3 regions of the Brevibacterium sp. CT2-23B genome follow, and region 3 is predicted to be linked to each of the others. Evidence: riboswitches for the same ligand, from Rfam matches in the RefSeq annotation. Region 3 holds a riboswitch; each other region holds the start of a gene.
The links. Region 3 has a riboswitch for thiamine pyrophosphate ahead of HIM68_RS15570 (ECF transporter S component). Riboswitches for the same ligand answer to the same signal wherever they lie in the genome.
Positions count from the first base shown of each region.

Region 1: another riboswitch for thiamine pyrophosphate. It lies ahead of thiC (phosphomethylpyrimidine synthase ThiC); the one in region 3 lies ahead of HIM68_RS15570 (ECF transporter S component).
Region 2: another riboswitch for thiamine pyrophosphate. It lies ahead of thiO (glycine oxidase ThiO); the one in region 3 lies ahead of HIM68_RS15570 (ECF transporter S component).

Region 1 covers NZ_JABBYK010000004.1:129,491-137,157, reverse strand. Annotated here, with positions in the region: gene HIM68_RS11650 (thioredoxin domain-containing protein) at 1-565, shown strand, start outside; gene HIM68_RS11645 (ABC-ATPase domain-containing protein) at 718-2,484, opposite strand; gene HIM68_RS11640 (amidohydrolase) at 2,516-3,307, opposite strand; gene thiC (phosphomethylpyrimidine synthase ThiC) at 3,530-5,338, opposite strand; TPP riboswitch at 5,336-5,443, opposite strand; gene HIM68_RS11630 (M18 family aminopeptidase) at 5,505-6,809, opposite strand; gene HIM68_RS11625 (DUF1684 domain-containing protein) at 6,945-7,667, shown strand, end outside.
Region 2 covers NZ_JABBYK010000001.1:289,468-297,134, reverse strand. Annotated here, with positions in the region: gene HIM68_RS01380 (sensor histidine kinase) at 1-309, opposite strand, end outside; gene HIM68_RS01375 (DedA family protein) at 463-1,686, shown strand; gene HIM68_RS01370 (ketopantoate reductase family protein) at 1,640-2,605, opposite strand; gene thiE (thiamine phosphate synthase) at 2,602-3,285, opposite strand; TPP riboswitch at 3,297-3,400, shown strand; gene thiO (glycine oxidase ThiO) at 3,390-4,547, shown strand; gene thiS (sulfur carrier protein ThiS) at 4,544-4,801, shown strand; gene HIM68_RS01350 (thiazole synthase) at 4,803-5,570, shown strand; gene moeB (molybdopterin-synthase adenylyltransferase MoeB) at 5,567-6,847, shown strand; gene HIM68_RS01340 (SRPBCC family protein) at 6,818-7,333, opposite strand; gene HIM68_RS01335 (mismatch-specific DNA-glycosylase) at 7,357-7,667, shown strand, end outside.
Region 3 covers NZ_JABBYK010000006.1:149,046-156,712, forward strand. Annotated here, with positions in the region: gene HIM68_RS15550 (MmgE/PrpD family protein) at 1-1,187, opposite strand, end outside; gene HIM68_RS15555 (DUF4916 domain-containing protein) at 1,383-1,922, shown strand; gene HIM68_RS15560 (universal stress protein) at 2,080-2,997, shown strand; gene HIM68_RS15565 (FN3 domain-containing metallophosphoesterase family protein) at 3,034-5,019, opposite strand; TPP riboswitch at 5,166-5,274, shown strand; gene HIM68_RS15570 (ECF transporter S component) at 5,297-5,926, shown strand; gene HIM68_RS15575 (ABC transporter ATP-binding protein) at 5,926-7,458, shown strand; gene HIM68_RS15580 (energy-coupling factor transporter transmembrane protein EcfT) at 7,469-7,667, shown strand, end outside.

The DNA.
Region 1 (7,667 bases), on a different contig from region 3:
CACCTCCGAACGGGGAGACGGGGTCCTCGAAGCGGTCGATTCGCTCGGTGACGGGATCATCGACGTGAAGTCGGCGGACCCCGTCGACAACACCGTGCCGTCGGGACGATCGGCGGCTGCCGAGGCAGCGCTGCTGCTCGCCGAGCTCGGCGTCGAGGCTGCGACATCTGGCGGGTCGGAATTCGGTGGCTGGGAGCCATCCGGTGAAGCGGCGTCCCCGGGTAGGGGCGCCGAGCTGGATACGGGACGGCTGTTGGAGGTTCGGGATCGGCTGCTCGGGGTCTATCGGGCGCTGGCCGGGCAGGCTCCGCGCGGGTGCGCACACGCGCTGTGGCAGGCCGAGCGGGCCCTGTCTCCCGTGCGGGTGGCCACCGTCGACGATGCGCTGCGAAACATCGCGGCCAGGCATCCGTCGCTCACTCTGCTCACGGCCTCGACAGGCGTCCCGGGACCGGACGGTCGGGAGGTCGACGTCCCCGCGGGGACGGCGATTGTGTGCCGGGGAACGCAGTGCTCCCTGCCGGTCGGCACGGCCACGGAGCTTGTTGGGGTGCTGGACGGGTAGGACTGTTGGACCGTTCGGGCGCGCACGTCAGCGGTGGTGTTGGGCCGCCTCGGCGGCAGATCGGGAACTGTTCGGGAAATCACCACATTCCATCGGCGACGGAATATTGAGTTGTCCCGGATAGTCATGGTGGCAAGTCACTTCACGGAAATTCAGCATTCGAGGCTCAAGCCCCGGTAGCGGTTGAGTGCGGCGGCGATCTCCTGCCGTCGCGGCCGGGTCAGGTGGCCCGGATGGTCGCGGTGCCCCGTGATTCCGTCGAGGCCCTCAGTATCGAGCATGTCCACGACCTCGGTCAGCGCCTCTGTCAGGGAGGTGCGTCCGTCGAAGATCTCCGCGAGGTATTCGAGAGCTTCGGCCACTCCCGACGCCTGCTGAGCGTCGACGAGCTGAGCGATGGCGATGAGGTCGATGAAGTCGCGGCCGAATTGGATCCGGTCGGATCCCTTCGCCCGAGCGGTCTTCGTCTTCGACGCCGGCCGCAGCGACTTCGCCGTCGGCACACGCGGTGCGGCGGCGAAAGCGGGGGAGGCGAGGGAGTCCGAACCGGTGTCCGGGTCGCTGCCGGTTGGAGCCGTTTCGAGGTCGGCGGCGGTGACGCCGACGAGGTCATGCGCCTGGTCCGTGACTTCCTTGGGCACATAGGCGTCGAGCGCGATGACGTGATCGGCGACTTCGAAGAACGCACTCGACCCGCCGGCGACGAGCACCGTGGACACGCCCTGCTCGGTCAGCAGCGGACGCACGCGGTCGACGAACGGGGTGATCGGTTCCCGCTCGGCGGGGATGAGCGCACGCATGCGTTCGTCGCGGATCATGAAGTTCGTCGCCGACGTGTCCTCGTCGATGAGCAGGGTGTTCGCGCCCGCCTCGATCGCTTCGACGAGATTGGCCGCCTGCGAGGTCGACCCGCTGGCGTTCGTCGTGGAGAAGAATCTCGTGTCAGAGCCCGAGGGTAGGTTGTTGATGAACGCCGAGATGTCGTCGCCGGTGACGGCGCGACCGTCCTCGGCTCGAATGGAGGCGGCAGTCGGGTCGCTGATGACCCATTCGCGCCCGTCGCCGGCGATATGCGGGTAGACGCCGCGTTCGAGCGCGCGCAGAATCGTCGACTTCCCGTGATAGCCGCCGCCGACGATGACGGTGACCCCGCGAGGGATGCCCATGCCGGTGACGGTGCGGCCGCTGGAGAGTTCGACAGTGTGCTCAAGTTCGGGAGGGGAGGTGAAGGCAACCGCATCGGAGGACTTCATCGGCAGGTCCGAATCCCCGGACGTCCGCGGGAGAATCGCACCATTTCCGACGAGACCGATGAGTCCTGCTTCGCCGAGGTGGCTGCGCAGTTCCAGCTGATCCCGGTGCAGTTGGACGTGGTCGGCGAGCCCCTCGGCCGATGGGCCGTGAGTGTTCCCTCCTCTGCCTGCTGGGGCGTCTGACCAACGGTCGAAGAGGAAGAGCCGTTCGGCGAAATCCGGCAGATCACGGGTGAGGATGTCCGCTGCCTGATGGCCGAGGATGCGGCGGCCGCGTGCAGGCAGATTGACGAGCAGTCGTGCCTCGACCCCGGCGTCATCGATGAGGATGTTCGTCCGCTCGAGGACCTCCTGCCCGGGACGGCCGAGGATGAGTGCGCGCTGACCGAGCTTCGCAAGCACCTCGTTGCCGGCCCGGAGCAGATAGTCGGCGGCGGCGATGCGATCGGCCCGATCAGTGGTGAGGTCGAGCGGGAACTTCGCATCGGCACGGTCGACGCGCACCCGAACCTTCGACGGTGAGGCGAACGGATCGGCCTGGACTCGGTCGATGAACACGGTGACCGGTCCGAAGCTGTAGCGGCCGCGGATCTGCTTGAGATTGCCGTAGCTGCGACCGTCGAGGCTATGCAGAGTGGAGGCGAGATTCGACTGACGTGAACTCATTTCACTCATGCTAGTGGCCGGAGATGAACGTCTACTCAGCGGATGCGGACTCGACGCCGTAGAACCGGGCCGCATTGGACCAGAACACGGCGTCCGCCTCGGCGGGGGTGAGTACTTGACGAAGGAGTGCGAAATCAGCATCGGCGAAGGGGCGACGTGCCCGCGTCGACGGCAGGTCCGTCCCCACCATCAGCGCGGTCGGGTCGGTGTCGACGATGCGACGGACCGCCTCGGCGGGATCGAGCTCCACACGGCCGAAACCGGTGGCTTTGACCTTCACTCCTGCCTCGACGAGGCGCAGCAGGGTGGACAGCCCGTCCTCGTGCATGCCCAGATGATCGATGCTCACCGCCGGCAGTGAGACGATGCGTGCGGCGAGATCCTCATCGATGGAGCGGGCGTCGATATAGAGCTCGGCGTGCCATCCGGCGAGGTCATGGACCCGTCGGGCAAAGCTGTCGAGGGCATCGAGGGTGGCCGAACCGCCGCGGGCGATATTGAATCGCAGTGCCTTGATGCCGGCCTCGTCGAGGCGTCGGATCTGATCATCGGTGGTCTCATCCGGCAGCTGGGTGACGCCGACATAGTTGTCGCCGAGCTGGCGCAGCGCCTCGATGAGGTACCCCTGGTCGAAGCCCTGGAACGAACCGGACACGACGGCTCCTCCGGCAACCTCGACTCCCATATCGGGGAGGCTCTGCAGTCGCGCGCGATAGTCGGCGACCGTGAACGGATCGGGCAGATAACCGTTGTTCTCGATCAGCGGATGGCTCGGATCGATGATGTGCAGGTGCGCGTCGAAGGCACGCTGGAGTTCGCTCATACCGTCAACCTACATCGTCTCCGAACTGCTCATTCAAGGCGTGGCGCGTCTGTCGATCTGTGTACAGTCCAGTAGGCGCGCTCCGCCTTGATCGACGCTGACGAGGAGCGGAGCTCCACGCTTCGCATGGCGGGCAGCGCGGCCCGCGGCCAGGATTCTCCGGGGCCCCCGTTCCTCAGTTGTTCTGAGGGCCGACGGGCGGGATCCGGCCCGGAGCCGGACTCAGCCTTCCCGCAGGCCGACGGTCGGATCGGGCAGGCAGACCTCTCCGCCCGATGTGAGGAACTCGCGGCTCTTCTGCTGCATTCCCGCCAGGGCCTCCTGCGCCTCGGCGCTGCCGTAGGTGTCGCGGATGTCCTGGGAGATGCGCATCGAGCAGAACTTCGGACCGCACATCGAACAGAAGTGCGCGGTCTTCGCCGGTTCCGCCGGCAGCGTCTCGTCGTGGAACGCCTCGGCGGTCTCCGGATCGAGGCCGAGGGCGAACTGGTCCCGCCACCGGAATTCGAATCGAGCCTTCGACAGCGCATCATCGCGGGCCGTCGCCCCCGGGTGGCCCTTCGCGATATCGGCGGCATGCGCGGCGATCTTGTACGTGATCACCCCGGTCTTGACGTCGTCACGGTCGGGCAGCCCGAGATGCTCCTTTGGGGTGACGTAGCAGAGCATCGCCGTGCCGTAGCGGGCGATCTCCGTCGCCCCGATCGCCGAGGTGATGTGGTCGTATCCGGGCGCGATATCCGTAACCAGCGGACCCAAGGTGTAGAACGGCGCACCGTGACAGAGCTCCTGCTGACGTTCGACGTTCTCCCGCACGAGGTGGAGCGGAATGTGCCCGGGCCCTTCGACCATCACCTGGACGTCGTGGGCCCAAGCGCGTTCGGTGAGTTCGGCGAGAGTGTCGAGCTCGGCGAACTGGGCGGCATCATTGGCATCGGCGATAGAACCCGGCCGCAGTCCGTCGCCGAGCGAGAAAGCAACATCGTAGCGAGCGAAGATCTCGCAGAGTTCATCGAAGTGGGTGTAGAGGAAGTTCTCCTCGTGGTGGGCAAGGCACCAGCCGGCCATGATGGACCCGCCGCGTGAGACCATCCCGGTGACCCGGTCAGCCGTGAGAGGAACGTAGCGCAGCAGCACACCCGCGTGCACGGTCATGTAGTCGACACCCTGCTCGCACTGCTCGATGACCGTGTCGCGATAGATCTCCCAGGTCAGTGCGTTCGCATCGCCGTCGACCTTCTCCAGCGCCTGATAGATCGGGACGGTGCCGATGGGGATCGGCGAATTGCGGATGATCCACTCCCTGGTGGTGTGGATGTCATTGCCGGTCGACAGATCCATGAGGGTGTCGGCACCCCACTTCGCGGCCCACCGCAGCTTCTGCACCTCCTCGGCGATGGAGCTGGTGACCGCGGAATTGCCGATGTTCGCGTTGATCTTGACGAGGAACGCCTTGCCGATGATCATCGGCTCGGATTCGGGGTGATTGATGTTGTTCGGAATGATCGCGCGACCGGCGGCGAGCTCGGCGCGCACGAGTTCGACATCGCACTGCTCGCGAAGCGCCACTAACCGCATCTCCGGGGTGATGATGCCCTGCCTTGCGTAGTGCATCTGGGTCACCGTGCGGCCGGACTTGGCCCTTCGCGGAACCGGTTTGCGTCCCTTCCACTGCTGTGACGGGGCACCTCGGCGAACGGCGGCACGACCGTCATCGGCGATGCGGTGGCCGCGGGCGTCATACGTCTCAGTGTCGAGACGATTCTCGATCCACGGGAATCGCAGAGCGGGCAGTCCCTCCTCCGGAATGCTGCCCGGTCCGACAGTGCGGTACACGTCGACGGGATCGTTGTCCCGACCGTTCGCGTCCTCGAGCTCGATGCGGGTCACGGGAACGCGGATGCCGTGTTCCTCGTCCTCGACCCACGCCGGCGAATGCGTCGGATACTGCTTGAGGGTGAACTGGTCGTGCGAATCTGCGTCAGACGAAGTCGTGGCAGGGGCAGGTGTTTCAGGGGTGAATGCAGTCATCTGCAGTCCTCACTTCCTACGCCGGTATCAACCGGATCAGGTTCTACGGTCTCGGACGATCCAGTCCGATCTCAGCCCTTGCAGCGGGCTCCCGTGGCGTCGTGCCGTTCGTATCACGAATGACGCAGTGAGGACAACTGCGGCTCCTCGAGCGACAGGTTGGGGGTCAGCTGCCCTGGAGGAACGCCTTCGCTGCCGCACCGAGGGCGACGACGTCGGAGACCGCGACCATTTCGCGCGCCGAGTGCATCGAGTACAGAGCCGGACCCACATCGACGGTCGTCATGCCCAGTCGGGTTGCGGTCAGCGGTCCGATCGTCGACCCGCAGGGCATCGCATTGTTCGACACGAAATCCTGGTACTCGACCCCGGCGGCCGCGCACGCCTGCGACCATACGGCGGCGCCTACCGCATCCGTGGCGTAGCGCTGCTGAGCGTTGAGCTTGAGCAGCGGTCCTCCGCCGAGGCTGGGGCGGACATGCGGATCGTGCCGTTCCGGATAGTTCGGGTGGGCAGCATGCCCGGCATCGGAGGAGACGCACACCGAGGTGGCCATCGACGCGAGATAATCGCTGCGCGTCGACTGCGGCAGCAAGGAGGCGACGATGCGCTCGGTGACATCGGCGAGGAACGGACCGCACGCGCCCGAACGCGAATTCGACCCGATCTCCTCATGATCGAACGCCGCGAACAGAGGGATGCCGTCGAGCCCGTCGGCATCGAGCTGGGTGAGCGCGGTGACGCCGGCATGGACGGACAGGAGGTTGTCCAGCCTCGGCGAGGCGAAGAACTCTTCGGCGGCACCGAAGAGGGCCGGCTCCTGAACGGGAATGGTGTAGACATCGTGGCCGACGACGGACTCGGCATCGACCCCGGCAGAGGCGGCGAGCAGTTCGATGATGTCCGCCTCGGCGAGGTCGGCCAGACCGATGACGGGAGCGGTGTGACGCTGCTTGTCCAGGGCCAGGCCCTCATTGACCTGCCGGTCGAGGTGGATCGCGAGCTGCGGGATGCGGGCGATCGGCCCGGTGCGGGCGAGCACGATGCTGCCGTCGGCGAGACTGAGTCGACCCGCGAAGGCGAGCTCACGATCGAGCCACGAATTCAGCAGCGGCCCGCCGTAGATCTCCACCCCGACCTGGCGGGTGCCTTCGGCGGTGAACTCGCCGCCGGGTTTAAGTTTGAACGCAGGGGAATCGGTGTGGGAGCCGAACACACGGAACCGGGGAGCCACCTCGGTGACGGTGGGATTCATCCACGCGATGAGCGCGCCGTCGCGGATGACGTAGTGCCCGGTTCCGGGCGTCAGCACCCAGGGAACGGACTCGTCGAGGCGGGAGAAACCGGCCTCTTCCAGGCGTTTCGCTGCCGTGTCCACCGCGTGGTAGGAGCTGGGAGATGCGCTGACGAAGTCGCCGAGGTCAGCCGCTGTCGTCGCGGCCACATCCGGTCTCGGGAGTGATTCATTCATTTCCCCAGCCTATCGTTTGCGGTAGTTTGGAGGTGAAGAAGATCAGGTCTCAGACGCCGGGTTGCCACCGGGTCCGAGAATCAGGCGGGGGCAGCGACCCTGCGACCGCACCAGCGACGGCAAGGAGTGTTCGACGTGAACCAGTTCGTGACGGAGTGGAACACCTGGCGCGACTCACGGAACTCAGCCCTTGCGAAACCGTTCGGCTGGCTCAGTGTCGTCGGACTCCACTGGCTCGACGCCGAATCGACCTGGACCGACGCCCCCGGCACGTTCACCGTCGACGACGGCTGGGTGACCGTATCCCTGAAGACCGGAATCAAGGCCGGCCCCGCAGCCGAGACATTCGACCTGCTCAGCAAGGTCGGCAACGGTGAGTCGGCTGGTGCCGTTGCTGCTTCTGGCGTGAACGGCGGAGGACCGACCCGTGCGACCAGCCCGGCCGTGCCCAGCGACACCTCGACTCTGCCGAGGGTGATGGACCAGTCCGGTGCGGGCGCGGCTGCGGCAGACGCTGCGGGTGCCGACTCTTCTGCCGGAACGGATGCCGGATCCGATGCGGGGTCCGACGGCGGATCCGACTGGCACGCAGCAGCGCCCGCCAAGCCACAGGTCCGCGTGGAAGAGAATGGGTTCAGCGCGAAGCTTCCGAACGGCGGCTCGCTCAACTGGTTCACCGTCGGCAACGTCCTCTACGAACTCATCGATCGGGGCGGCCGCCTCGGCGTGCGTGTGCGCAATTCGAAGTCCCCGCTGCTCGGGAAGTTCTTCGAGGTTCCGGTCTTCGACCCGGACCCGGACTTCGTCTTCCTCGCCCGGTTCACCAGGTTCGACCCGTTCAAGACCTACACCATCGAA
Region 2 (7,667 bases), on a different contig from region 3:
GAAGAATCCGCCGAGGAGGTTCGCGGTGGGAATGATGGCGAGTGCTGCGACCAAGCCGTTGCCGAGCAGGAACCGACGTTTGGTCGGCTCGTCGGCGAGGACGAGTCCGAACCCGCGAGAATGCCGAGCGAGTTCCCAGCTCCGCACCTTCGCGGCCATGCGTGAGGTGGGCGGAAGCACGGAGGCCATGAGCAGCGGCAGACACAGCAGACCGCCCCACGCGACGGCGAGTACGGACCGCGCCCACCGCGCGGTGAACATCCGTACTTCCGGAGGAAGGCGGGTGGACAGCGCGCTCGGCCAGGGCATGAGTCGATCGTAGCAACGCCTGACGCCGCCTCCCAGAGGTTCGGCCGCAGTCTCGGATTCCGGTTTTCCGCAATGGCACCTGCCGGTCGGCCGCACTGACCGTGCGCCCGACCGCGTACCGGCCCTGCCGTCTTGTGCCTAGCGTGGATGAGTATGGATCTCGCACTCGAGCTGCTCACCGCCACCCTCACCTCTCCGTGGGTGTACCTGCTCATCGCCGTGGCCGCGGCACTGGACTCGCTCGTGCCGATTGTGCCGTCGGAGACTCTGCTCATCACCGCTGCGACCTTCGCCGCGACGGGGCACCCTCACCCGGCAGGACTCGTCCTCGCCGCTGCCGGAGGGGCTCTCCTCGGGGACCTGGCGGCTCACCTCGTCGGCCGATTCGCTGCGACCGGGGTCGGCCGATGGCGACAGTGGGCGAGCATCGCGAACCTGCTCGACTCCGCCCACACGGTCTTCTCTCACCGAGGCGGGACCGTGCTCATCGCCGGCCGATTCGTTCCCGGGGGCCGCAGCCTGGCCACCATCGGCTCCGGTCTGCTCGGGTTCCCGATCCGCACTTTCCTGCTCTGGGACGGGATCGGCAGTCTCGCTTGGGCGCTCTATTCGACGGTGATCGGACTCATCGGGGGAATGATCTTCGAGGACCGGCCGCTGCTCGGAGTCGCCGTGGGCATCGGCATCGCCCTGGCCATCACCGGCAGCGCCGAACTCGTCCGCCGATTACGCCGGCGCCGCAGAGGACGCGCACGTCACCGATTCACCGAATTCCAAGCCCGAGATGTCACGATGGCAGGGATGTCTCAAACATATGTGTGGTACGTCAGCTACGGGTCGAACATGGCTCGCGATCGGCTCGCCTGCTATCTGCAGGGCGGGCGACCGCCCGGGGCGATGGTCACCTATCCAGGTGCCAGGGACGCAACACTGCCCCGCGCAGAAGCCGGGATCGAACTGCCCGGAACGATCTATTTCGCCGGCGAGTCCAAGGTGTGGGGCGGCGGCATGGCCTTCTACGATCATTTCCTCCCCGGACCGACCCCCGCCAAGGCCTACCTCATCACTGCCGAACAGTTCGCCGATGTGGCGGCACAGGAGATGCACCGACCGCCCGAACCGGACAGTCCACTGGAACGCCTCGTCTTCGATCTGGCAGCCGGCAGCTCCCACTCTCTGGGTCCGGGCGGGTACGAGACGCTGCTCGTCCTCGATGATGTCGACGGTGTCCCGATGGTCACGTTCACCGCCGCGCATCGTTCGTCCGACGTCGAACACGCTCAGCCGCAGGAGCCGTATCTGGCGATGCTGCGCACCGGCATTGCCGAAGTCAGAGCCGCTTCTGGGCTTCCCCTGCCCGCAGCTGCACAAGTGTGAGGTCGAGCAGCGGAGTCGCCACTCCCAGATCCTCCGCCTTGATCGACAGGTCGCCGAGGATGTGCTCCGTTTCGCTCGGCAGCCCTGCCGTCACATCCCGGTAGAGGGATGAGGTGAAGGCGGAACCGTCCTCGGTGAGCATCTTGATAGTCATGGCGTGGGAGGCTTCCGACACCGGGTGTCCTGCCGCAGCCGCCACGGCTTCGAGCTCATCGACGATGGCATACACGTGCGATCTGCCGCCGGCTTCCATGATCGCTCCGACCGGGGCGCGGAACAGGCAGGTGACGACTCCTGCCGCGGCGATGAAGATCCATTTCTCCCACAGCCCGTCGATGATTCCATCGACGGTCTGGAGTTTGAATCCGGGCACATCGAGCGCCTCGGAGATGCGTGTGGGCACTTCGGCGCCGTGGAGATCTCCGATGGTCATCACGGCCAGGTCGGTGAGCTGGACGACGGCTCCGTCCCTGATGGTGCCGACGATCTTGACGAACCCTCCGAGCACCTGTCCGGGGTATCTGCTCTGCAGCTTCTCGATCTGAGCCATGCCGTTGAGGAACGGAATGATCGTCGTCTGCTCGCCCACAGCCGGTCCGATATCGGCGATGACCGAGTCGAGTCCACCCGCTTTGACCGCGACGATGACGAGGTCGAAGGTTCGTGGTGCGGCTGTGAGTTCCTCAGCGGTGATGACATCGACCTGATTCGTCCGATCATCACCGGGTGCAGTGAAGCGCAGCCCCTCCGCGCGGACCGTCTCCGCCCGTGCCTGCCGGAGCAGGAAAGTGACATTGCGTCCGGCCTCCTGCAGATAGGTGCCGAACGCTCCGCCGGTCGCCCCCGCCCCGGCGATGAGAATCGACAGGTCGGCGCCAGCACCCATTCCGTCGGATGCGCTGTCAGCTGCTTGGGTCATTCCAACTCCTCCTTGAGCTCCCGCGCGGCCGCAGCGGGATCCTCAGCCGAGGCTATCGCACGGACGACGACGGCACGCCTCGCGCCCGCCTGACGGATCGCGTCCAGCCTCTCCCCGGTCGCGATACCGCCGATCGCGAACCACGGTTTGGCCGCCTCGGCGGCGGTGGCGGTCAGCAGCGCCGTCCCCACAGAGGCGCGGCCTGGCTTCGTCGGGGTCTCCCAGACCGGCCCGACACAGAAATAGTCGGTCTCCGGGTCCGCCTCGGCGGCGAGCGCCTGCTCGAGGGAATGGGTCGAGCGGCCGAGGATGACATCGGGTCCGAGCACAGCCCTGGCCTGAGCACTGGTGAGGTCGCCTTGACCGACGTGGAAGACGTCGGCGTCGGTCAGCAGCGCAACGTCGGCACGGTCATTGACTGAGAAGAGCTTGTCGTGACGGGTGGCGATATCTTTGAGGACCTCCAATGCCGCGATCTCGGCGCGGGCCTCGAGGCTCTTGTCCCTCAGTTGGATGATGTCGACACCTCCACGGTAGGCGGCGTCGAGGAACTCGGCGAGGTCGCCCTGACCGGTCCGGGCATCGGTGCACAGGTAGAGCTTCGCCTCTGCCAGTCGCGCCTCTCTCCAGGCTCTCTTCGTCTGCCGCGCTGCGGTGCGCGGTGGCATCTGTGTGGTCATGGTCATAGAGTAGAGGAGTTCGCGGGAGCCTCCCAACGAGGCTGAGAGGGCGTAGGAGCCGACCGTCAGACCTGATGCGGATCATGCCGCCGGAGGGAGAAGCTGTGAGAGTCATTGTCGTCGGCGCCGGGATCATCGGCCTGTCCACGGCCTGGTATCTGCGCCGCCTCGGTACCGAAGTCACCATCATCGATCCTGCGCCCGCTCAGGGTGCGAGCCATGCTGCCGCAGGGATGCTCGCTCCCGCCGCCGAGGTGGTCTGGGGGCAGACTCCCCTGTACCCGCTGATGCGAGCCTCCGCGCAGATGTATCCTCAGTTCTCCGCCGAGGTGGCGAGCGCCGCTGGCAGCGATCTCGGTTTTTCGGATGCCGGAACATTGGTGTGCGCCGGTGACCGAGCTGATCTGCAGGCTCTGCGGGAGCTGCGCGATGCACAATCGCGGTCCGGTTTCGCCACCGAGCTCATCACCGGCAGTGCTGCCCGCCGGGTTGAGCCGTCGTTGTCGCCTGCCGTCGCCGGGGCAGTCCACATTCCAGGCGATCACTCGATCGACCCCCGTCGGCTCACTGCCGCATTGCTGACTGTCCTGTCCTCTCACTCAGGAGGCTTCATTCGCCAGCGGGCGGCCAGCCTGATCAAGGACGGCGATACGACTGTGGGAGTCGCACTGGGCGATGGCCGCCGGTTGGAGGCCGATCAGGTGATCATCTGCGCCGGCAGCGCTGTGTCCGCGATCGTCGGTGCCCCGCAGCTGCCTCTGCGTGAGGTCTGGGGTGATGTTCTGCGACTGCGCGCCTCCGCGAAGGCGACTCCGCTGCTGAGCCGCACCATCCGCGGGCTGGTCAATGGTCGCCCCGTCTACCTGGTTCCTCGCCCGGACGGCGAGATCGTGCTCGGTGCCAGTTCGCGTGAGGACGGACTCTCCGGCACTCCGGCCGGGACGATTCACCGGCTGCTCGCCGACGGGCAGCGACTGGTCCCGGGCATCCTCGACGCGGAGATCACCGATATCACCACCCGTGCCCGGCCCGGTTCTCCGGACGACCTGCCGATGATCGGCCGCATCGATCCCGGCTGCATCGTGAGCACCGGGTATTTCCGCCACGGCATCCTCTTGGCCCCGTTCGGCGGCAGGCTCGGTGCCGAGCTCGCCCTGGGCGTCGCCTCCGACTGGCCTCCTGACGGGACGCTCGAGTCCGTGTCCCCACACCGCTTCACCACAGACCACACCAGTGCCTACCCGATGAGGAGCAACGCATGACCGACCACGAACACTCACCGACCATCGTCCTCAACGGCGCTCGCCATGAGCTGCCGGGTGCCACCTCGGCGCTCGACCTCATCGCCGACGTCACCGGACGGGAACTGAACCCCGATGGGACACCAGCCGACGGCGGCCGCCTGGGCATCGCCCTGGCCGTCGACGGTGAAGTCATCCGTCGCGGTGCCTGGTCCGACTACACCCTGGCCGACGGGCACACCGTCGACATCGTCACCGCTGTGCAGGGAGGTTGAGATGACCTGGACGATCGATGATGTGGAGATGTCGTCTCGCCTCGTGATGGGCACGGGAGGGGCGAGTTCCCTGAGCATTCTCGAAGACGCACTCGTGGCTTCGGGAACCGAGCTGACCACTGTGGCGATGCGCCGTTTCGATGCCGAGTCCCGCGACTCAGTGTTCACAATGCTCCAGCGTCTGGGTATTCGGGTGCTGCCGAACACCGCCGGCTGCTATACGGCCCGGGATGCCGTGCTCACCGCCCGACTGGCCCGAGAGGCGCTGGAGACGAATTGGGTGAAGCTCGAGGTCATCGCGGATGAGGACACCCTGCTGCCGGATCCCATCGAGCTCTTCGCCGCAGCCGAGGAGCTCGTCCTCGATGGGTTCACGGTCTTCGCCTACACGAACGACGATCCGGCCCTGGCGAAGCGTCTGGAGGACGCTGGCGTGGCTGTGGTGATGCCGGCCGGTGCTCCGATCGGCAGTGGGCTGGGCATCCTCAACCCTCACAACATCGAGACCATCGTCTCCCGTGCACAGGTGCCCGTCATCCTCGACGCCGGTGTCGGCACCGCCTCCGATGCCGCTCTGGCGATGGAGCTCGGGTGCACCGCGGTGCTGCTGGCCTCGGCGGTCACCCGCGCCCACGATGCTCACGCCATGGCCCGGGCGATGGCTTTGGCCGTCGAGGCCGGGCATCTGGCGGCCGGAGCCGGGAGGATTCCCAAACGACCGTTGGCATTGGCATCATCGCCGTTCGATGGAATGGTCGCAGCACGATGACCACCGTTGCCGCCACTCCTCCGTCGCTGCCTCCTCTCGTCGACCCCGTGGAGTCTCTGTCCCGGACGGAGCTGGAACGCTACTCCCGGCACCTGAGCCTGCCGGGATTCGGACTCGAGGGACAACGGCGTCTGCGGGCCGCCTCGGTGCTGGTCATCGGCGCCGGCGGGCTCGGGGCTCCAGTCCTCAACTATCTCGCGGCCGCAGGAGTCGGGTCGATCACGATCATCGACGATGACGTGGTGGAGGCCTCGAACCTGCAGCGCCAGATCATCCACCGGAATGCGGATGTGGGCCGACCGAAGGTCTCATCTGCCGCCGATGCCGTGCACCGGCTCGATCCGAACTTCGAGGTGCGCACGATCGCGGAACGGCTGAGCCCGGAGAATGTGCTCGGTCTCTTCGCTGAACACGATGTCGTCGTTGACGGGGCGGACAACTTCGCCACTCGGTACTTATCCAATGATGCCGCCGAACTCACCGGCACCCCGTTGGTGTGGGGCACGATCTTCCGCTTCGCCGGTCAGGTGAGCACGTTCGTTCCCGGTCACGGGCCGATGCTGCGCGATCTGTTCCCGGATATCCCGGAACCCGATTCGGTGCCCAACTGCGCCGAGGGCGGAGTCCTCGGTGTGCTGTGCGGAACCGTGGGCTCGGCGATGGCAACCGAGGCGATCAAGCTCATCTGCGGCATCGGTGCCCCATTCATCGGTCGGCTGCTGCGCTATGAGGCGCTGACCGGGGAGTACTCGACCCTGCGGTTCTCCCTCGATCCCGACCGTCCCCCGGTCACCGACCTCACCGAGGTGGCTGCCGCCTGTGCTGTGGACCTAGACGGCGGCGGCGTGGCAGAGCCTGCGGCGGATGAGATCGACGTCGCCGAATTCCTGTCCGTCGAAGACGATGTGTTCGTCGTCGATGTGCGGGAGGACTGGGAACGTGAGCTGGCGGCCATCCCCGGCTCGATGCATCTGCCGCTCGGCGCCCTCCGAGACGGCGGGTGGCAGGCGCTTGAGTCGTTGCTCGGTGCCTCCGGCCGGGCTGAGGCACCGGTCGATATCGTCTTCCACTGCAAGTCCGGGGCCCGATCGGCCGAGGCCGCCCAGATTCTGTCCCGATCGGTCCCGACCGGAGTACGTCTGCGCTCGCTTGCCGGGGGCATCGAGGCGTGGGAGGCCGCCGCTCGCGCCTCGGCAGACCAGAGAGACCAGCGACCGGCAGATTCGAGGACCTGGGTACCGGTTCGCTCAGGAGCCGGGCCGGTCGGCCAGTCGTGATCGCAGTCCCCGTTCGCCGGCTCTCATCACTGCCCCATGCATGAGTCCGGACAGCGGTCGCATCGCACTGATGATCGTTCTGCTCGTCGTCACACACCACAGAGAATCGATTGTCGTCACCCCCTCGGTGGCGGTCAGAGTCCATCGGCCTTCGCCGCGCAGATCACCACTCGCCCGGAACCGGATGTGATGGGGTGCATCGACCTCCTCGACTTCGATGGAGAACCGCAGAGACCACCCGACCGGTGCGTGGACCAGAAGGCGGGCTCGGCTGCCTGGGGTCACCGGCAGATCGGCGGCATCAACGTCAGCCTGTGCAGCCCCGACCCTTTCGGCTGCTGTCAGTCCCGGCCACCACCCAGGCCACTCGTCGACCTGTTCCAGAACCGCCCACACCGATTCGATTCCGGCGTCGGTGGTCCAGCGGTCGTTGAAATGGAAGGGTGCGGACTCTCCGGGCTGTGGGGTCACATGATCGTGGCTCATGGTACGACGGTAGTGTGAAAGATGTGAGTGAGGACAACTTCGTCAGCAATCGTCGGCTATCCCCTCTGGGCGGTCGCAAACCGACCAAGGACGATCTCGCGGCTTTCGCCACGGACGACCCGGATGCGATCGACGATATTCTGCCGAGCGATTCCTCCGGGCTGAAGATGCTCATCGTCGGTATCAATCCGGGGCTGTGGACGGCCGCGGTGAATGCGCCGTTCGCACGTCCCGGCAACCGTTTCTGGCCGTCTCTGCATCAGGCGGGTCTCACCGATCACCAAGTCGATGCCTCGTGTGGGCTCGAGCCTGCGGATGAGCTGCAGCTGCTCAG
Region 3 (7,667 bases):
CGGGTCCACTCGGGATCCTCGGTGGTCTCGATCTTGTGCCACAGCTCGACGGTGTCGGGTCGGCCGGCGCGTTCGGGAGCGTATGAGTGCTCGTGGTGCCAGCCCTGGTCCTGCATGGCCACGGCGAAGATGTACATGATCGAGTGATCGAGGGTCTCACGGCTGGCCTTCGGATCCATCTTCTGCGGATCGTTCGCACCGGTGCCGATGACGTTGTGGGTGTGGTGCGAGGTGTGGATGACGATGCGCTTGATCTTCGAAAGGTCCTCGATCTGCCCGCCGAGCTTGCGGGCGAGGTCGATGAGCGCCTGAGCCTGGTACTCGGCCGAGTGCTCCTTGGTGTAGGTGTCGAGGATCGCACGCTTCGATTCGCCCTTGCCCGGCAGCGGGATGGTGTAGCGGGCCTCGGGACCGGAGAGGATCCAGGCGATGAAGCCGTCCTCACCTTCGTAGATCGGGTTCGGGGCTCCCTCGCCGCGCATCGCACGGTCGACGGATTCGACGGCCATCTTGCCGGCGAACGCCGGAGCGTGGGCCTTCCAGGACGAGATCTCGCCCTTACGCGACTGACGGGTCGCGGTGGTCACATGCAGGGCCTGCTGGACGGCCTGGAAGGTGATCTCGGTGGGCAGGTGGAGCAGGGCGCCGATGCCGGCTGCGGCCGAGGGGCCCAGGTGGGCGACGTGGTCGATCTTGTGCTCGTGCAGGCACATTCCCTTGACGAGGTCGACCTGGATCTCGTAGCCGGTGGCGATGCCGTTGATGAGGTCCTTGCCGCCGATGCCCTTGTGCTGGGCGACTGCGAGCACTGCCGGGATGTTGTCACCGGGGTGTGAGTACTCGGCGGCCAGGAAGGTGTCGTGGAAATCGAGTTCGCGCACGGCCACACCGTTGGCCCAAGCGGCCCATTCCGGTGAGAAGCGGTCGCTCACCGGCAGGCCGAAGATGTTGGCGCCGGGATTGAACGGGTGAGCCTGAGCCTGCTCGCGAGCGTGGGTGGGAGCGGAGCGGCGCACGGATGCGGCAGCGACGGAAGCGTTGTCGATGACGCGGTTGATAACCATTTCGGTGACTTCGGAATCGACCGGCGTCGGGTCGGATGCGACCTCGGCGATCTTCCATGCGAGCTGATCTTCGCGAGCCAGGTTCTCTGAGCTCTTGTAGGTGCGGACTTCATGATTGATCATGGATACCCCTTCATAGTCCTTGACCGGAAATGGTCACATAGTGCTGACACAACTGTAGGCCACGTCACTCGACAGGTCCCTGCCGGTCGGAAATTTATCTCGACATCAAGATATTTTACCCGAAGCGTGTCCCAGTTCACCAACGGGGTTCCCATGCTCTTCTGCCGCAAGGGATGGTTGTGGGAATATTGGGTCATGACTCGGACTGCCCTGGACTTCGACGAGAACTGGTTCGACGACGCGGAATACGCGCGCCTGCGCAGACGCATGCCGATCCCCTATGTCAACGCCATCCCGGTGCGGGTGGGCGAGACCGGCAATGTCGAACGCATCGGCCTGCTGCTGCGCAGCCTCGAGGACGGCACCCTCGGACGCGAGGTCGTAGGCGGGCGGATCCGCTTCCACGAGACGATCCGAACCGCATTGGTGCGTCATGCCGAGAACGACCTCGGCCCGATGGCGCTGCCGGTCATTCCGCCTGCGATCAGCCCGTTCCACATCGCCGAGTACTTCCCCACCGAGGGTTCGGCCCTCCTCCACGATCCGCGCCAGCATGCGATCGCCATGTGCTTCATCATGGAGGTCCGCGGCGAATGCACCCCGCGGGCCGATGCCCTCAGCCTCGATTGGCTGACCCCCGAGGAGACCATGCGTCCCGATATCGTCGGCGAGCTCTGCTACGGCCAGGACCATATCCTGCGCATCGCACTGGCCCATCTGGGCTTCCGCGTCTGAGCCGGATGCACGCCCAGGTGAGACGGACCTTCTCGCCCCACGTTTTTTCTACAAGTTGTAGAACCTTCTTGGTAGACTGAAAGCGACGCGGACGATACCGCCAGTCGGGGCCGTCGTCGGCGTCTGGGTTGGACAGGCCCCGATCGAGAGGTGCGAGATGTCTGCTCAAACCAGTTCGTCCGAATCCGGCCTCAACCTCGAACTCGGCGTCCTCGTCGGCTTCGACGGCTCGGAACTCGCCGCCCAAGCCGTCCGCTACGGCGCAGTCGAGGCCGAACGCCGCAGAACCGTTCTCACCGTCGTCACCGCGTATGAGCTGCCGACGATGATCTATCCGAATATGGCCTCCATCCCCAGTGAACCCGAGGATGACAAGGCGAAGAAGGAAGCAGAGAAGACCCTCGCCGAGGCGGTCGAACTTCTGCGCGATTACTCCGGTGAGAAGTCCTTCCGCACGGCACCCGGCAATTCCGCCGGTGCGCTCGTCACGCTCAGCGCCGATGCCGAGGTCGCCATCGTCGGCGCCCGCGGCCGCGGCGGTTTCATGGGTCGAGTCCTCGGATCCGTGTCCACGGCGCTGCCTGCCCACGCTCACTGCCCGACGATCGTCGTTTCCGAACGGTCGGCCTCGGCAACGGCCGGCAACGGCCCAGTCGTCGTCGCGGTCGACGGTTCCGACACCGGTCGGGTCGCCATGTTCACGGCAGCCGCCGAGGCCGCCTTACGCGGCACGGAACTCGAACTCGTCGTGGTGCTGCCGGCCGGTGAGGAATGGCTCTACTGGTACCCCGACCTCGAACTCAGCTCCGAGGTCACCGCGCGTCGACAGAGGCAGCTGACCGAATCACTCGAGAAGGAAGCCGCGACGCTGTCGGAGCAGTTCCCGGATCTGACGGTGACCACCTCGGTGCCGGTCGGCGATCCGACTGAGACTCTTGTCGAGATCAGCTCCCGCGCACAGCTGACGGTGATGGGCACCCGTGGGCGCGGACGGATCCGCAGCGCACTGCTGGGATCCGTCTCGCGCGGAGTCCTCAACCACGCCGAGGGTCCGGTCATGGTGGTTCCGAGCTGATCGACAGCGCCGGGTTGATCAGCACGGCTGTGCCGATCAGCTGAGCCCGGCACCTCGGCGGCGACGGCTCACCACGAGAAGTGTCGCACCGAGTGCCAGCGCTCCCGCGCCGACGGCCAAGGGCAGTGCGAGCCCACCGCCGGTGCGGGGCAGGTCTCCATCCCCACTCGCCGAGGCGGTCCCGGATGAATCCGAATCATCGCCCGTTCCTGCGGCGTTCGCCTCGGTCGCATCTGCCTCGGCTGCATCTGCCTCGGAGCCGGAGTCGGCAGTGCCGGCATCTGCTGTCCCCGAGTCTGTTCCGTTCTCGTCGTCGGTACCGTCAGACCCGACACCACCCGAGGCAGCACCGTCGGAGGCGGCGCTGTCGGAGGCGGTGCCACCCGTACCAGCGTCGTCGCTGGTTCCGGCATCCTCGGCACCTGCGTCCGCGTCGTCGCTCGTTCCTGCACTGTCGGCGTCATCATTCGCACCTGCATCATCAGCACCTGCCGCGGAGTCGGCACCCGCGCTGGCGCCGGAACCGGCGTCTGCACCGGCATCGGCCTCCGCGTCGTCATCCGGGGCTGGTTCTTCCGCCTCGGCGCGCCTGAGTTCGACATCGTCGATCTGCTCGGCTGCGGCCTGCGCCTCCGCGCGCTCACCATCGGCCGATGCCCCGCCTGCTGGCACCTCATAGGTCGTCGCCCGCAGCGCCTCGTCGCTGACCCGGACCCGCGTGAAGGCGGGCACGTCGTTGTGGACGCTCTTGCCTTCCCAGTCGAGGCCGGGAACGTAGTCATAGAACTTCGACCCTGATGACGAGGTCAGCGTGAGGTAGAGCGTCTGCCCGTCTTCTTTCTCTTCCTCGGCTCCCGCTTCGGAGCCCTCAACAGGCTTGCCTTCGCCGTCCATGAGGAAGGTGCGGTTATAGATGTGGTCGTGGCCGGAGACGACGAGGTCGATGTCATTGCGGGCCGCGACCGGAGGGATCGCTTTCCGCAGCCGCTTCACATCGAGGTCATCCCAGTGCGTGGCCGTCGAATAGATCGAGTGGTGGAACCCGAGCACAGTCCACCGTGCCTGGTCACCATGCTCGGCGACGACTTCCTCGATGAACTCGGCGTGGGCGTCCATATCCGAACTGTTCGAGTTGATGTTGAGGAACAGGACTCCGTCCTCGATGAACCAGTAGTCGCCGCCGGAGGTGATGACGCCGCCACCGCCGTGGTCCTGGCTGACATTGGGTCGGTTGAAATGCTGCTCGTAGGCTTTCGATGACACATCGTGGTTGCCGATCGTCGTCGCCTGCGGGATCGTCCGGGTCGCTTCCGGTGCCAGGTACTGAGCGTACTGCTCTTGGTTGCCGGCGGAGTTGACCTGGTCTCCCAGCGAGTAGAAGAAGCTCGGGTCGTCGGCGGTGGCCGCTGCCGAGGACAGGGTCCGGTCCCAACCGGCCGCGTCGTCGGGATCTCCGCCTCCGGCGCCGACCTGAGGGTCGCCGAAGACGAGGAATTCGTCAACGCCTCCGGACGATCCTGTGGTGAACTGCTGCACCTCGGTGAACCCGTCCTTGTCGCTGCCGACCTGGTAGGCGTATTCGGTGTCGGGTTCCAGGTTAGTCATGCTCGCATGGTTGAAGTGACGCTTGAGGTCGGTGGCAAGGCCCGAGTCCGTGGTCTCAGCCTTGTCAGCATCGGCGGGGAGCTTTCCGCCGTCGACCTCACTAGCCGGTGCCCACCGGACCTCTCCCCCACCGGCACTCTCGCTCATCCACGAGAGGTTGCGCGCCGTGGAGTCGGCCCCGACCTGCAACACGGTATCGGTGATCGCCTCGCTCCCCGCGTCCGCCTCGGCGGGCGAATCCGTCCGGTCAGGGCTCGGAGTCTGAGCAGAGTCGGCCTTCGCGCCCTGGGTCGCGGTCGCCCCTCCGGAACCGAGAGATGGCTCGGCACGCACGGGCACCGGGGCCGCCACCAGAGCGGCGAGCAGGGTGGCGGCGGACAGGGCACTGAGCGGTCTCTTAAGTCGATGCGTATTCACCCGCCCATTCCTACTGACCAGTAGTGTCCGGTTGTTCGAGGCCCATCGACGGGAATGGGAACGGGAAGTGAATCCTCGATGACCACCCCCGGCCTCCGCGTCGCCACGGATCCCGGTCGCTGCCCCGCTCCCCTGTTGTACAGTGGTGGCTACGACAGGGGAGCGCCGTCAGGGGCGCTGAGAGTGCAGAAGAAGCTGCAGACCCTCGAACCTGATGCGGTTAGCACCGTCGAAGGAAGTCGAGACTCTTCACCCCTCCTTGAAATGAGGAGGCACAATGCCGAAAACCACCACGCCGAACACCACCCCCACCCCTTCACGTGCCTTCACCGCGGCGCCGAAATCCAAACAGTGGCGGGTGGTCGACTATGTCACCACCGCCGTTCTCGGCATCGCCGTGGGACTCGTGTTCTGGGTGTTGGCGCTGAGTTGGAAGGTCCTCGAACTCGCCTTCCAGGCATTCCCGCCGTCGATCGGCCTCATCGCCGGGCTCTGGGTGCTGGCCGGTCCGCTCGCCGGTGCGATCATCCGCAAACCCGGTGCCGCGCTCCTGTGCGAACTCATCGCGGCCATCGTCGAAGCCGTCCTCGGCTCCCACTTCGGAGCAACCGTTCTGCTCTCGGGTCTGCTGCAGGGCCTCGGTGCCGAACTCGTCTTCGCCGCCTTCGGCTACAAGCGCTTCACCCTGTGGGTCACCGCCGCATCGGGCATGCTGGCGGCTGCGTTCATGGCAGTGAGCGAGAACATCATGTACAACGCCGAATGGCAGTTCGGCTTCCAGGCGATCTACGCAGTCTGCGCGATCGTCTCCGGCCTCGTCATCTCCGGGATCGGCGCCTGGTTCGCCTACCGGGCGATCGCGGCTACCGGAGCGCTCAGCTCCTTCGCCTCAGGCCGACTGCGCTGATGGCGCTGCCGATCACGGCCGCCGGCTTCTCATGGACACACACCGACCGTGACCAGCCGGCAGTCGGACCGCTCGATCTGCAGATCACGGCCGGAGAGAAAGTGCTGCTGCTCGGCGCCTCCGGGGCCGGCAAATCGACGTTCCTCCACGCCGTCGCCGGTGTCCTGCCCGAGGAATCGGGTGAGGCCACCGGTGAACTCCTCGTCGGCGGTGAGAAACCGGATCCCCGCCGAGGCAGCACCGGGCTGGTCCTCCAAGATCCCGATTCTCAGGTGATCTTCTCCCGCATCGGTGATGATGTGGCGTTCGGGATGGAGAACCTCGGACTCCCGTCCGAGACAATCGACGCTCAGGTCCCCGAGTCCCTGCAGGCGCTGGGACTCGATCTGCCGCCGGAGCATCCGAGTGCCGCTCTGTCCGGTGGGCAGAAGCAGCGGCTGGCTCTGGCCGGGATCCATGCGATGGCCCCGGAGGTCATCGTCCTCGACGAACCGACGGCCAATATCGATCCCGCCTCAGCGACCGAGGTCCGCGATGCCGTGCTCACCGTGCAGGCCGAGACACAGGCGACCATGCTCGTCGTCGAACACCGGGTCGAGCTGTGGATCGATCACGTCGACCGGGTCATCGTGCTCGGCCGCGACGGCATTGCTGCCCAAGGTCCGCCCGCGCAGATCTTCTCCGATCCGGACCTGACCGACACACTCGTCGACTGCGGAATCTGGATGCCGCGGCACTCCCCCGACCCGCGCCGAGGCGGAACCGCGGGAATCGATCGGACGTCGGGCCGCATCGGCGAGGTTCTGCTGCGCACCCATCGGCTCAGCGTTGCTCGACCGCGCATGGCCACCCCCGCCGCGACCGACCTTGACCTGAGCCTGCGTGCCGGTCAGGCACTCGGAATCGTCGGTGCGAACGGGGCAGGCAAATCGACCACGGCCCTGACCCTGGCGGGCCTTCTGCCCGAATTCTCCGGACAGGTCCTCGCCGAGGCGCCCCTGCGGGACGGAGCCAAACGGGCCCGGCCATTCGCCTGGCCGTCGAAGCAGCTGGCGGCGCACATCGGCATGGTCTTCCAGGAACCGGCACACCAGTTCCTCACCTCGAGCGTGGCGACCGAACTCGAGCTGGGCCCCCGACTGGCCGGATGGTCTGCCGCCGAGTCGCAGGCACGGGTGGATGAGCTTCTTGAGGGACTCGGTCTCACCGGGTTGGCGCAGGCTCATCCGCAGAGTCTCTCAGGTGGGGAGAAGCGACGCCTGTCGGTGGCAACGATGCTGGCGCCCCGGCCACGGGTGCTCATCGTCGATGAGCCGACCTTCGGTCAGGATGCGCTGACGTGGGCGGGGTTGGTGGAGATGTTCCTCGATGCCTTGGTACACGGTTCCGCGGTGGTCGCGGTCAGCCACGATCAGGCGTTCCTCGAGGCCATAGGTGCCGATGTCCTCGAGCTCGGTGGCTGCCTGAGTGCAGATCGCGATGTCGTCGACGAGTCGGAATCGCGTGTCAGGGCGGGTGATCGCGGTGAGTGAGAGTCTCGATGTGCGTTCTCGCCCCTCCCCCGAGGTCGCCGTACAGGATCCGGGACAGCTCATCCCCGTGGTGCGTTCCACCGCTTTGGCTCGGTGCAATCCGCTGACGAAGATCGCAGTGGCCCTCATCCTCATGGTCGGGGCGCTGCTGAGCATTGATCTCATCTCTGCCGGGGTGGTGCTGCTCGCGGCAGTGCTGGCGCTGCCGG